2 regions of the Mesorhizobium sp. WSM4887 genome follow, and region 2 is predicted to be linked to the other one. Evidence: riboswitches for the same ligand, from Rfam matches in the RefSeq annotation. Region 2 holds a riboswitch; the other holds the start of a gene.

Region 1 (5,857 bases), on a different contig from region 2:
GACCGGCGGCGGATCGCTCGGCGTCAATGCCGGCGGCAATCTGGGCAGCACCAGCACAGGCGAGTCGACAAGCGTGGGCGCCGCCGCCGCGGGCGACGATCCTTCCGCCGTCAGCGGATCGGCTGCCTCTGCGCAGAACCCGGCCGCGGTGCCGACAGCCCCTGCTTTGGCCAAAAGCGCGACGCAGACCATTGTGCTGCCTCCAGTGCTGAAGCCCTCCAGATCCGCCGGCGGCGACCTCCGGCGGGTCACCAAAGGCTATCGCATCCCGCCGCTGTCACCTCCGAAGACGATACCGGGCACGCCGGCCGCCGTAGTGCGCGCCTGTCGCGCCGCGATCGCGGCGGCCGCCAAGCCCCTCGGCGCCGTGCGTGTTTACACGGTCAGCGCCGGCCCCTTGCGTCAACGCCGAAGCGGGCTCAACGCGCCGATCGAGGTGCGCATAGACTATGACAGGCGAGGCGGCATCGAAGTGAGGCAGGCGAAAGTCGGCTGTCGCCTAAATGCGAAGGGCGCGGTCACCGCGGTGATTTAGAGGCAAAGGCACAACGGCCGTTGCCATCCTTCCTGCCGGTTGCAACCTCGGCGGTTTGGCAATTCCTCGCCCCCACAAGGTGGACGGGAGAGGTGGCTCGGCGCAGCCGAGACTGAGCGGGGGAGCGCCATATCCGATAACCCTGCCGACCGCAGGCGCGGACCTCAGCCGGCTGCAGACAAGGCGCCCGCGCTTCGGCTAGAGTTCCGCCGGGCGCAAAAAAATCATCGAAGGGGAGCATCGCGATGAACGAAGTCAGGCCGATCGCCGAGATCGCCAGCTATCACGCCCATATCTACTACGGCGGGGAAGCCGAGCGGCAGCATGCCGAATGGCTGCGCCAGCGCATCGCAGAACGGTTCCGCGTGCGCCTGGGCAACTGGCGCGACGAGCCGGTCGGCCCGCACCAGCAAGCCATGTACCAGGTCTCCTTCGCGACCGAGATTTTTGCCACGCTGGTTCCCTGGCTGATGCTGAACCACGGCGGCCTGAGCATCCTTATCCATCCCAACACCACCAACCCCAAGCGCGACCACCTTATCGACCCGATCTGGATCGGCCGGGCACTGCCGGTGAAGGGCGACGTGCTTGGCGAGGAGGACGAGGCAGAGGAAGCGCTGGAGGTGAATACCGAGCCGACGCTGGGGGTGTGAGGGGGGCGCGGCGATCTCGTCACGATGGCGTGAGAGGCGGCTGGCCGTCGGAGTTGTTGATTGACTGGCCAACCGCGGTGTGGCGAATTCGCGCCGATGGTTCCCTTCGGGGATCAAAAGGGAACGCGGTGCGGAGAAATCCAAAGCCGTGGCTGCCCCCGCAACTGTAAGCGGCATGCCGTTTTCACGATGCCACTGGCTGCATGGGCCGGGAAGGCGAAAGCGGCGGCAATCCGCGAGCCAGGAGACCTGCCATCATGGACGTCAAAGCAGAACATCGGACGGGGTGATCCGGTGTGCGCGCCTGGCCGGACGGCGGGGCGAGTTCCCTGCGATGACAGGCAACGTCAAAGGCAGAACCATGCTGATCCAACTATCGAAAATGCTGAACAAAACCGCGCCCGACCTGAAGGCCAGGCTGATTACAATCTACGGCGCGCTCGCCATTCTCAACGTCGGGGCGTGGCTGTGGGCTTTCGTCGCCTTCCACGACAAGCCGACATTGCTTGGCGTCGCTCTCGTCATTTATGGCCTCGGCTTGCGCCATGCCGTCGATGCCGACCACATAGCGGCCATCGACAATGTCACGCGCAAGCTGATGCAGAACGGCAAACGGCCGGTCTCCGTCGGTTTCTTTTTCGCACTCGGCCATTCGACGATCGTCGTCATCGTCGCTGCGGCTATCGCGGCGGCAACGTCCCTGCTCGGCCGTTTCCAGAGCCTTCAGGAGATTGGCGGCACCATCAGTACCGGCGTTTCCGCACTCTTCCTGCTCGCCATCGCGGCGATGAACATCGTCATCTTCTTCTCGATCTACAGAAGCTATCGGCGGGTGCGGGCCGGTGGGGCGTTTGTCGAGGAGGATCTGGACCTGCTGCTCAACAATCGCGGCTTCCTGGCCCGCGTCTTCCGCCCGATGTTCCGGCTGGTGTCGCGCAGCTGGCACATGTTCCCACTTGGTTTCCTCTTCGGCCTTGGCTTCGACACCGCGACCGAAGTCGCCATGTTCGGCGTGTCCGCGGCACAAGCGGCCAAGGGCGTGCCGTTCGAGGCCATTCTGGTCTTCCCGGTGCTTTTCGCGGCCGGTATGTCACTGGTCGACACGACCGATGGTGTGATGATGCTCGGCGCCTATGAGTGGGCCTTCGTCAAGCCGATCCGCAAACTGTACTACAACATGACGATCACCCTGGTGTCGGTCCTTGTCGCAGTACTGATCGGCGGCATCGAGGCGCTCGGCCTGATCGGTGACAAGTTCGGTCTGTCGGGCGGCTTCTGGAACGGCGTCGGCACGCTCAACGACAATTTCAACAATCTGGGCTTCGCCATTATCGGCATCTTCATCGCCGCCTGGGCGATCTCCTATGTCGTCTACAAGGCCAAGGGGCTGGACGATGTGGAGATCGGATCCGCAGCAAAGAATTCATAAGCCGCCGGCGGCGGCTGGCTGCAGCAGGCCAGCCGCATCTCTCTGCCATCAGACGCCGGCGGGCTGCCAGCCTGCCGCCTTGAATGCCTCGGCATCGGGAAGCCGATGACGGCAAAGGTCGATCGCCGCCCCGTCAGCGGTGCTCGGCTTGACATTCTTGTTCCCATTTTGTTCACTGTTGGCAGACAGCGACAGGAGATCGCCGGCCCGTGCGCACGCGCTTCAAAGGCATGCTGAGGAGCCGTAGCCCAAGCCTTTGGAAGTGTGACGGAATTCTGCGCTTGGATAAGCCAGGGGTTAAGGCCTGGGATAAGCCCCATAATCCATAAGCCAGAATCCAGAGTCCAAATATCCAGAGTCCAGAACAGAAAAGCTGGCGCTTTTCTGTTCTAAAAAAGCGGGGAAGGGGAAAGCAAAAATGGGAGCAGCGCAAGCCATTCGGCGTACGGCGCTACGGCGAGGGCTCGGCGGCGCCAGCGAGCTTCCGACGTGGCGGCGAGCCGCCCTGTTCGGTCTCCCAGGATGCAACCGGCCTCACGTCAGCCCGGCGATCTGCTCATCGCCGTCCAGCTCCGCCCCGCCGGCGACGACCACGTTGGCGAGCGGCGCCGAGAGCGTCCAGCGAACGAGGCCGGGCAGCCGTTCCATGGAGGCGCTGCCGGAGAGGCTGGTGGGGACGACGCGCTGGAGAACGACGCTGCCGAAGCCTTTATGCGGGTTGGCATCGGCGGCCGCGGGAGGTTCGGAAAAATGTTCCTCCCAGACCAGCTCGAAATCGCTGCCTTCGGGGGCCGGTGCTACCCGCCAGTCCATCCGCACGGTTCCGGCGTCGCCGGCCAGGGCGCCGTATTTCGTCGCGTTGGTGCCCAGCTCATGCAGCGCCATGCCGATGTTCTGCACCGCGTTCAGCCGCAACGTCACGTCCGGCCCGCAAGGCGAGATTCGCTCTTCGTGTCCGAACGGCCGCAGATGTTCGCGCACAAGGTCGGCCATGCCTGCGCCGCGCCAGTCGTTGAGCACCAAGAGGTCGTGCGAGCGCGACAGCGCCATGATGCGTTCGCGGATCTGGTGTTCGAACGCGCGCGGGTCGGTCGCGCGTTTGCTCGTCTCGCGGATCATGGAAAGGATCACGGCGTACTGGTTTTTGACGCGGTGGTTCACCTCGCGCATCAGAAGCTGGATCTGCTGTTCGCTCGCCCGTTTTTCGGTGATGTCGGCGGCCATGCCGAACCATTCCAGGATGCTGCCGGTGTCATCGACGATCGGGATTGCCCGTGAGGTGGTCCAGCCGGCGGACCCGTCGGCGCGCCGCACCCTGTGCTCGAGCTCGAACACGCCGCGCTCCATGATGGCGCGCTCGATCGCCGCCTGGATGCTCGCCTGGTCTTCCGGGAACAGGTATTCGTCGCGCCAGCGGATCGCCGGCCCCTGGGCGCTCGACAGGAAGCCGCGGCCGTCCAGCTCATGCATTTCCTGCCAGTCCGGGCTCATCCGGTAAACCACGTCGGAGCTGGCATTGACCAGCGCGCGAAACCGCTGCTCGCTTTCGCGCACCTTTGCTGCCGCCAGCACCCGGGCCGTGGTCTCCGAAACGATGCAGAGCACGGCTTCGACCGTGCCGTCCTGCGCCCGCACTGCGGAATAGGAGATGTCGAAATAGACCGTCTCGCCGACCAGGCCGGATCGTTCGATGTAGAAAGGCCGGTCCCTGGCCGAGAAGGTTTCGCCGGTTTCGAGAACTCCGCGCAGCAGCGGCTCGAGGTCGGTCCAGAGCTCGGACCAGTTTTCCTCGGCGGGACGGCCGAGCGCGCGCGGGTGCTTGTCGCCGATGGTCGGCGCGTAGGCGTCATTGTAGAGCGCGACAAACTCCGGCCCGCAGAAAAGCACGATCTGGGCTTCGGCGGCGAGCATCAGGTCGACCGTCGTCCTCAGGCTGAGCGTCCATGTCTCGATCGGCCCGAGCGGGCTTTCCGACCAGGGATATTCGCGAATGAATCGCGCCATCTCGCCGTTCCCGCGAGGCCACGATTCACGGAAGAGCCCGTCAGCCATAGGCGCATTAACGCGCGACGCCGTTTATGTATCCGTCTCCGTCACGCAAAATTTTAGCCATCGTGAATAGACCCCAGGCTGCCGGTCCGCCGGAGGAATATTTCGGGCGCAGTTTCGTTAGTTCCTCATACGAAGCCGTTTGAGGCAAAGTGCATATGTCCCGCAATCACGCATTGAAGCCGCCAGAGCGGCCGGCTCTGGCCCAACGGAGGTACCAGAGATGAAAACGGCTGTTTCGACCTCTCTTTCGAGACGAAGCGTCGTCGCCGTGCTGGCGGCGGCGGCCGCGTCGACCGCCATATTGCCCGCCGGCGATGCGCTGGCGCAGACCAAGCAGACCGCGCCGGACAAGAGTCTGTACGATCGGCTGGGAGGCGTGTTCGCCATCGCAGCCGTGGTCGATCACTTCAGCGACGCCGTCGTGAAAAACCCCATCGTCGGCAAGAAGTCCAAGAACCCGCAACTGCGCAAATGGCACACCAAGAACCTCGAACGGCTGCCGGGCCTCAAGTTCATGCGTACGCTGTGGGTGTGCGATGTTTCCGGCGGCCCCTTCAAGTTCGTGGCCACCGAGCCGGGCGCGACGCCGCTCGGCCTCGAGGAGGCCCACAAGGACCTGAAGATTTCTCCCGCCGAGTTCGACGAGGTCGCAGCGGAACTCGGGCGGACGCTCGACCGCTTCAAGGTTCCGAAAGCCGAAAAGACCGAGGTCCTGGAAGCCTTTGCCGCGCACAAGGATGAGGTCACTGCCGGCTCTGTCAAAAAGGGGTGAGGCTCAGCGCGAATCCGGCGAAGGCGGTCCGCCGCTCCGCCTATCCACCCGCCAGCCGCGGCAGCAGGAAAATCTCCGCCCCCGGCGGCAGTTCCTTCGACCACGTGTCGCGATAGATCGTCCCGTCGATCGCGACCGCGATGCCGCGATCGAGCAGGGGTTCGAACGCGGGATGCTGTTCCGCAAGCTTGCGGAACAGCTCCCTGATGTCCTTGGCCTCGATGTCGAGCTTGTCCTTGCCTCCGGCGGCGGCGCTGAGCGAGCCCCAGAGCGTGACCTGGACCATTATCGCCTGATCCTCATTGGACCGTGACGTGAGCTGAAAACCGCTTCGCGCTTTTCAGCATGCTAGCCTTCCCGTTCGGCCTCGAGCGCTGCAAGAATCCGCGGCGGCGACATCGGGATGTGGCTCATGC
Region 2 (5,857 bases):
TTCGGCACATGCTTTAACTCCTTACCTGCTTTCTGCCCGAACCGGTCTGACATTGTGCACCGAGGTGTGTTGAGATTCAGGTCAGACCGAGCCGAAAATGGCGGGTTCCGAGAACCGGACCGGAGCGTACTTGAAGGACGTGAGCACCGGAACCGCAGAAAGCCGCGTTTGCAGGCGGCCTCACCTGAATATCAATACACCTCACTCGGCGTCGAGCGGCTCCGTTCCAACCGGCTTGCCGTCGCGCGAGAGCCTGATCTTCTCGACCTTGTCCTCGGCGGCCTTGAGCAAGCGGTCGCAATGAGCCTTCAGCGCCTCGCCGCGCTCGTAGATCTTGATCGACTGGTCGAGCGGAACGTCGCCGCGCTCCAGATCATCGACGATCTTCTCCAGCGCGTCGAGCGCCTGTTCGAAGCTCATCGCCTTGACGTCTTGGTTAGCTTCATCAGCCATCATTCATCCCTTCATCAGCCGCCCGACATGGGCGGCGACCGAAAATGCCAATCCTTGCAGATCGTAACCGCCCTCCAGCAGGCTGACGAGCCGGTTGCCGCTGTGGCGCCCGGCGCGCTCCATCAGCTGGCCGGTCGCCCAGTCGAAATCATCCTCGGTCAGGTTGATCGCGGCCAGCGGATCGCGATGGTGCGCATCGAAACCGGCGGAAATGATGATCAGATCCGGCTGGAAGGCGTCGATCGACGGCAGCACGCGCGACAGGAAGGCGTCGCGGAACGTGTCGCTGCCGGTGCTCGGCGCAAGCGGCGCGTTGACGATGTTGCCGGCGCCGGTCTCGCTCTTGGCACCGGTGCCCGGATAAAGCGGCATCTGGTGGGTCGAGCAATAGAGCACCGACGGATCGTCCCAGAAAATGTCCTGCGTGCCGTTGCCGTGATGCACATCCCAATCGACGATGGCGACGCGCTCGGCCAGATGCTTCTCCTGCGCATAACGGGCGGCGATCGCCGCGGTGTTGAACAGGCAAAAGCCCATCGCGGTCGCTTTTTCGGCGTGATGGCCGGGCGGACGCGCGGCAACGAAGACATTGGCGGCACGGCCCTCGAACACATCGTCGACGGCGGCGTTCGCCGCGCCGATCGCCGTCACCGCGGCCTGCCAGCTTTTCGGGCTGGCGCTGGTGTCGGCATCGATCGAGACGATCCCCGTCTCGGGAATCGCAGCGCGGACACGGCCGACGAAATCCTCCGGATGCGCGTAAAGGATAGTCGCCTCGTCGCCTTCCGGCGCCTCGACGCGGTCGAGGGCCGAAAAAGCCTCGTCGTCGAGCACGCGCTCGATGGCGCGCAAACGGTCGGGCCGCTCGGGGTGGCCGGGCGGCGTGAGGTGTTCCAGGAATACGGGATGAGTGTAAAGACGAGTGGTCATGGCGCCTAATCTAGGCACCTGTCGCACGGATAGCCATGTTTCAGCGCCGAATGATTGGGGAAATCGCGCCCAATCGTGTCGCTGGCGGCATTGGCCCGGCTTCGGCTTCGCGATAAGGTCGCGTCGCTGCCTGGTGCCCGCAACGCGGGAGAATCGGGAACACGGTTGAAATCCGTGGCGTGCCCAACGCTGTGAGGGGGACCGCGCCGGCAAACGCCACTGTCCCAGACGGGAAGGCGCCGGATGCGGGTCGATCCCGAGCCAGAAGACCGGCCCGGCAGACATGGTCATCCGCATGGTCAGGCGGAGGACTGCTTATCGCAAGGGGACAAGCGATGCAGGCACGAACAGCCGCCGCCGGCGGCGATGACTTTGACCAATTGGCGCGCGACGCCGTCTACCGGGCCATGTTCACCCGGCGCGACGTGCGCAGCCATTTCCTTACCGACGATCTCGACGACAGCGTTTTGGCGCGGCTGCTCACCGCGGCACACCACGCGCCGTCGGTCGGCTACATGCAGCCCTGGAACTTCATCATCATCCGGGACGCCACAAGGCGGCGGCAGGTGCGCGACCTTTTCCTCGCCGCGCGCGAACAGGAACTGCCGGCGATCGAGGTGGAGCGGCGGGCGCTCTACCGCAAGCTGAAGCTCGAGGGCATCTGCGAAAGCGCGCTCAACCTCTGCATCACCTGCAACCGCCAGCGCTCGAAGAACTCGCCGCTCGGGCGCTGGCACAATCCGGAGATGGACCTCTACAGCACCGTCTGCGCGGTGCAGAATTTCTGGCTCGCGGCGCGGGCGGAAGGCGTCGGGGTTGGCTGGGTGAGCATCATCGAGCCCGAAGCGCTGAAGCGACTGCTGTCGATCCCCGAGCACGTCACGCCGATCGCCTATCTCTGCGTCGGCCGCGTCTCGGAATTCGCGCCAAGGCCCGACCTCGAAGCGCATGGCTGGGGCAAGCGCCTGCCGCTGCCCGAGCTGGTGATGAGCGAGACCTTTTGCGGCGCCGGCGAGGCGCCGCTCAAATCGGCGATCGCTCGTCTCGGAGAACGATTGAAGCCTTAGAGCCGCTCGGCGTTCCATAGACCCGCACCAACCGCAACGCGCCGTTCGCGTTTGCGCAATGGCGCATTGGCAGGCCTGACCGTCGTTGCCCGCTCTCAGAAACCGGGGATTGTTCGCGCATCGCTTGACAACGTGACGGTTCTTCTTGGCGTGATTGGGCCGGATCTCCGCACTCGCTTCCTCACGGCTAACCCTGTGCCAAGCGATGTCGTTCTCGGGCTTCAACGTCTCGCGAATTCACCGGCGTTCGCAATTAAATTCTGTCTTCTCATGTGAATAGGCAGATTGAGCTGGGCTACGGCGCTTATTGTCGGGCGATAGATGAGACCCGGCGCGTTCCCATGAACTTTTTTGCAATAGATCGGTCCGCCGAACATGAGGGCGAAGCGGAATGGGAGCGCATCCGCGCAAAATACCCGCCGCAAGAACCATTCCTCAACTTGAACAACGCCGCGGTCAGTCCCCCACCGACTGTTGTCGAGGAAGCGACGGTTGACGCCTACCGCTTCATCAGTCGCAATTCCGACTACAATATGTGGAGCAAGCTCGACACAGCACTTCCTCATATCAAACGCGAGCTGGCGGAACTGATCGATTGCAGCCCCGGAGAGATCGCGCTGAACCGGAATTCGTCGGAGGGTCTTTCGACAGCGATCTTCGGAATACCGCTGACTAAGGGCGATCAAGTGCTGATCTCGCCTTGGGACTACCCCAGCGTTCGTGCGGGCTGGCTGCAGCGGCAACAGCGCGAGGGCATCGAGGTTGTAAACTGCACCTTCGACCTCATGGACAGCGACGACGACATCATCGAATCCTATGTTCAGGCGATGACCCCGCGTACCCGCGTCCTGCAGCTGACTCACATGTACCACTGGAACGGGCGTGTCCTGCCGGTGAACCGGCTCTGCGAGATCGCGCGGGAGCGCGACATCATGACTGTCGTCGACGGTGCCCAGACTTTTGCTCAGATGCCGGTCAGCTTCCGCGAACTCGATTGCGATTTTTTTGTCACCAGCCTGCACAAGTGGCTCGGTGCTCCTATCGGCAACGGGATGCTGGTCGTCAGCGAACGCCGGATCGATACCACCTGGCCATTGCTTGCACCTTTCGACCAGCCCGCGGTGCACATAGACAGGTTCGACCATTAGAATCTCGGCACCTACAATTCCGCTGTCCAGGCAGGAATCGCGCCCGCAATTCAATTCCACAAGGCGATCGGCGCGGAACGGATGCATGCGCGACTGCGCGAACTCACCCGATATTGGGTAGGTCTCGTCCAGGACATTCCCGGTTTCAGGCTCCATACGCCGACCGACACGGACAGCCTCGCTGCGATAAGTCTGTTTTCGATCGACAGCATCGACATGCAGCAACTCGAGCGCGACCTTCGCGAGAAACACCAGGTCCACGTGAAATACCGCAAGGTCGAGCACGTCGAGGGTTTGCGGGTTTCGCCACACATTTACATGCTTAAGCGCGATCTTGATGCCTTCGTCGCCGCGCTGCGAAGCGCTGTGGAGTGAACCGACGAATTTTCTCTGGCTGTGCCTGACCTTAGCCGTCTGCTGTCTGGCGAATAGCGTTTTCGCAGTCGAGGGGTGCAGGATGGCAGCGCCGCTATTTGCGCTTAAAGCTGCCCAGGCCTGCACCCCGACAAGAGTTCAATAGTTTCGCTCAAGGCCGTGAGCGTGGTCTGCATTTTTGAGGTCTATCAATGCGCCAAGTCTACGTGAGTGGATCCTATCTACCGGAAAGCGAGGCCCGCATCTCGGTCTTCGATCGGGGCTTCCTGTTCGCCGACGGAGTCTATGAGGTCACGCTCGTTCTTGATGGCAAGCTCGTCGATTTTGCCAGTCACATGGCGCGCCTGCGGCGATCGCTCCGTGAGCTCGATATGCCGTTCTCCCTGACCGAAGCAGATCTTTTGAAGATCCACAGGGAGCTCATTGGACGGAACAATGTATCCGAGGGACTTGTTTATTTGCAGATCACCCGGGGCGCGGCCGACCGCGATTTCATATTTCCTACTCGGGATACGCCGAACACCGTGGTGCTCTTCACACAAGAGAAGGCACTTGTCGAAAATCCGGTCGCCATACGCGGCCAGCACGTCATAACCGTGGAAGATCTCCGGTGGCGGCGCTGCGACATCAAAACGGTGCAACTCCTGTATCCCTCCATGGCCAAAATGCAGGCGAAATCACGCGGCGCCGATGACGCATGGCTAGTGAGGGATGGTTACGTCACGGAAGGCTCTTCCAACAACGCCCATATCGTGACTTCGGATGGGACGATCGTCACGCGGGATCTCTCGAGCGATATCCTGCACGGGATTACCCGGGCAGTCGTTCTGCAGTGCGCAAGTGAACTTCATCTGCGGGTGGAGGAGCGCCCATTCACAGTAGTAGAGACCAGACTTGCGACGGAGGCGTTTTCAACGTCATCATCCGGGCTGGTGAACCCGGTGGTCAGGATGGATGGTGCGCCGATCGGCAACGGGCTGCCGGGCTTAGTCACCCGGCGGTTGCGACAAATTTATCTCGATAGAAGCCGAGCATCGGCGATCTAGCGTTGATCGTCGACCGTGTTCTCTGCGGCGTCAAACCTCGATACGCAACCTGCCGGTGGCGTTACTCAGGGCGCATATGGACCGCGCTAACTCAAGCACTCCTGACGCCAGCCCTGCACGTGAATAGCTCGCCCGAGCACTCGCGGCGCCCAAGTAGCTTGACAAGGCCGCTGCTAGACTGGCGTTCGCGCCAGATGCTAGCGGCGATCCTTCCATTGGCGAGGCATCTTCTCTGACTCTAGTCAAGCGGTCCTTGGCGAATCCCAGCGCGAGCCGCCAAAGGGGCTGAGCGCCTTGTCGCGCAGCTCCATGAACTTGGACGAGGCTTCTGCCAGGCGCCGGTCCCATTCCGGGTTGGGGACCTGGCCCTCGATGGCGGCGAAGTAGACCTGCATCAGCGAAGCGATGGCGAAGGGCTCGATGAAAGCCGCCTTGAAGGCCCAGGCGAAGACGATGGCCAACACGAAGGCCCAGCCGGCAAGCTGGCCCGGCATGACCCAGAGGATCGCGGCGGCGGGCGCCAGCATCAAAAGGAAGATGACGAAGGAAACACCCCACATGATCACCGCCAGCCAGACGGCGTTCTTGACCATCAACTTGCCGTTCTGCGCATAGAGCACGACGCCTTGCCTGGCGGTCTCGAAAGGCGAGTTGGAATTGGTGCGGATGTTGTAGCCGAGGATGATCTCGTCGACATAGGTCAGCGACAGGCGGATGACGGTGTTGATGAAGCTCACCAGACCGCTCAAGCCTGGAATGGGTAGGAACGCAGCAATGCCGCCGATCAGCCCGGTGATCGCGCGGATGGCGCCTTTCACCAGCTGGTCGACGACGAAAA

Evidence for each region. A riboswitch is a leader RNA that binds a small molecule or an ion and turns the genes downstream of it on or off. The one in region 2 is predicted to bind cobalamin.
Region 1: linked by a shared signal. The riboswitch ahead of P9230_RS18785 (HoxN/HupN/NixA family nickel/cobalt transporter) and the one ahead of bluB (5,6-dimethylbenzimidazole synthase) in region 2 are both predicted to bind cobalamin.

Annotation. Positions count from the first base shown of each region.
Region 1 is NZ_JARTVP010000004.1:384,119-389,975, reverse strand. Features, by position in the region: gene P9230_RS18795 (hypothetical protein) at 1-535, shown strand, start outside; gene P9230_RS18790 (DOPA 4,5-dioxygenase family protein) at 781-1,188, shown strand; cobalamin riboswitch at 1,269-1,460, shown strand; gene P9230_RS18785 (HoxN/HupN/NixA family nickel/cobalt transporter) at 1,550-2,617, shown strand; gene P9230_RS18780 (HWE histidine kinase domain-containing protein) at 3,152-4,528, opposite strand; gene P9230_RS18775 (group 1 truncated hemoglobin) at 4,938-5,441, shown strand; gene P9230_RS18770 (MoaD/ThiS family protein) at 5,482-5,727, opposite strand; gene P9230_RS18765 (xanthine dehydrogenase family protein molybdopterin-binding subunit) at 5,790-5,857, opposite strand, start outside.
Region 2 is NZ_JARTVP010000014.1:58,833-64,689, reverse strand. Features, by position in the region: gene P9230_RS29245 (DUF2277 domain-containing protein) at 1-10, opposite strand, end outside; gene P9230_RS29240 (exodeoxyribonuclease VII small subunit) at 202-453, opposite strand; gene P9230_RS29235 (histone deacetylase family protein) at 457-1,383, opposite strand; cobalamin riboswitch at 1,498-1,676, shown strand; gene bluB (5,6-dimethylbenzimidazole synthase) at 1,719-2,450, shown strand; partial or broken gene P9230_RS29225 (aminotransferase class V-fold PLP-dependent enzyme) at 2,792-3,973, shown strand; gene P9230_RS29220 (D-amino-acid transaminase) at 4,165-5,019, shown strand; gene P9230_RS29215 (hypothetical protein) at 5,262-5,857, opposite strand, start outside.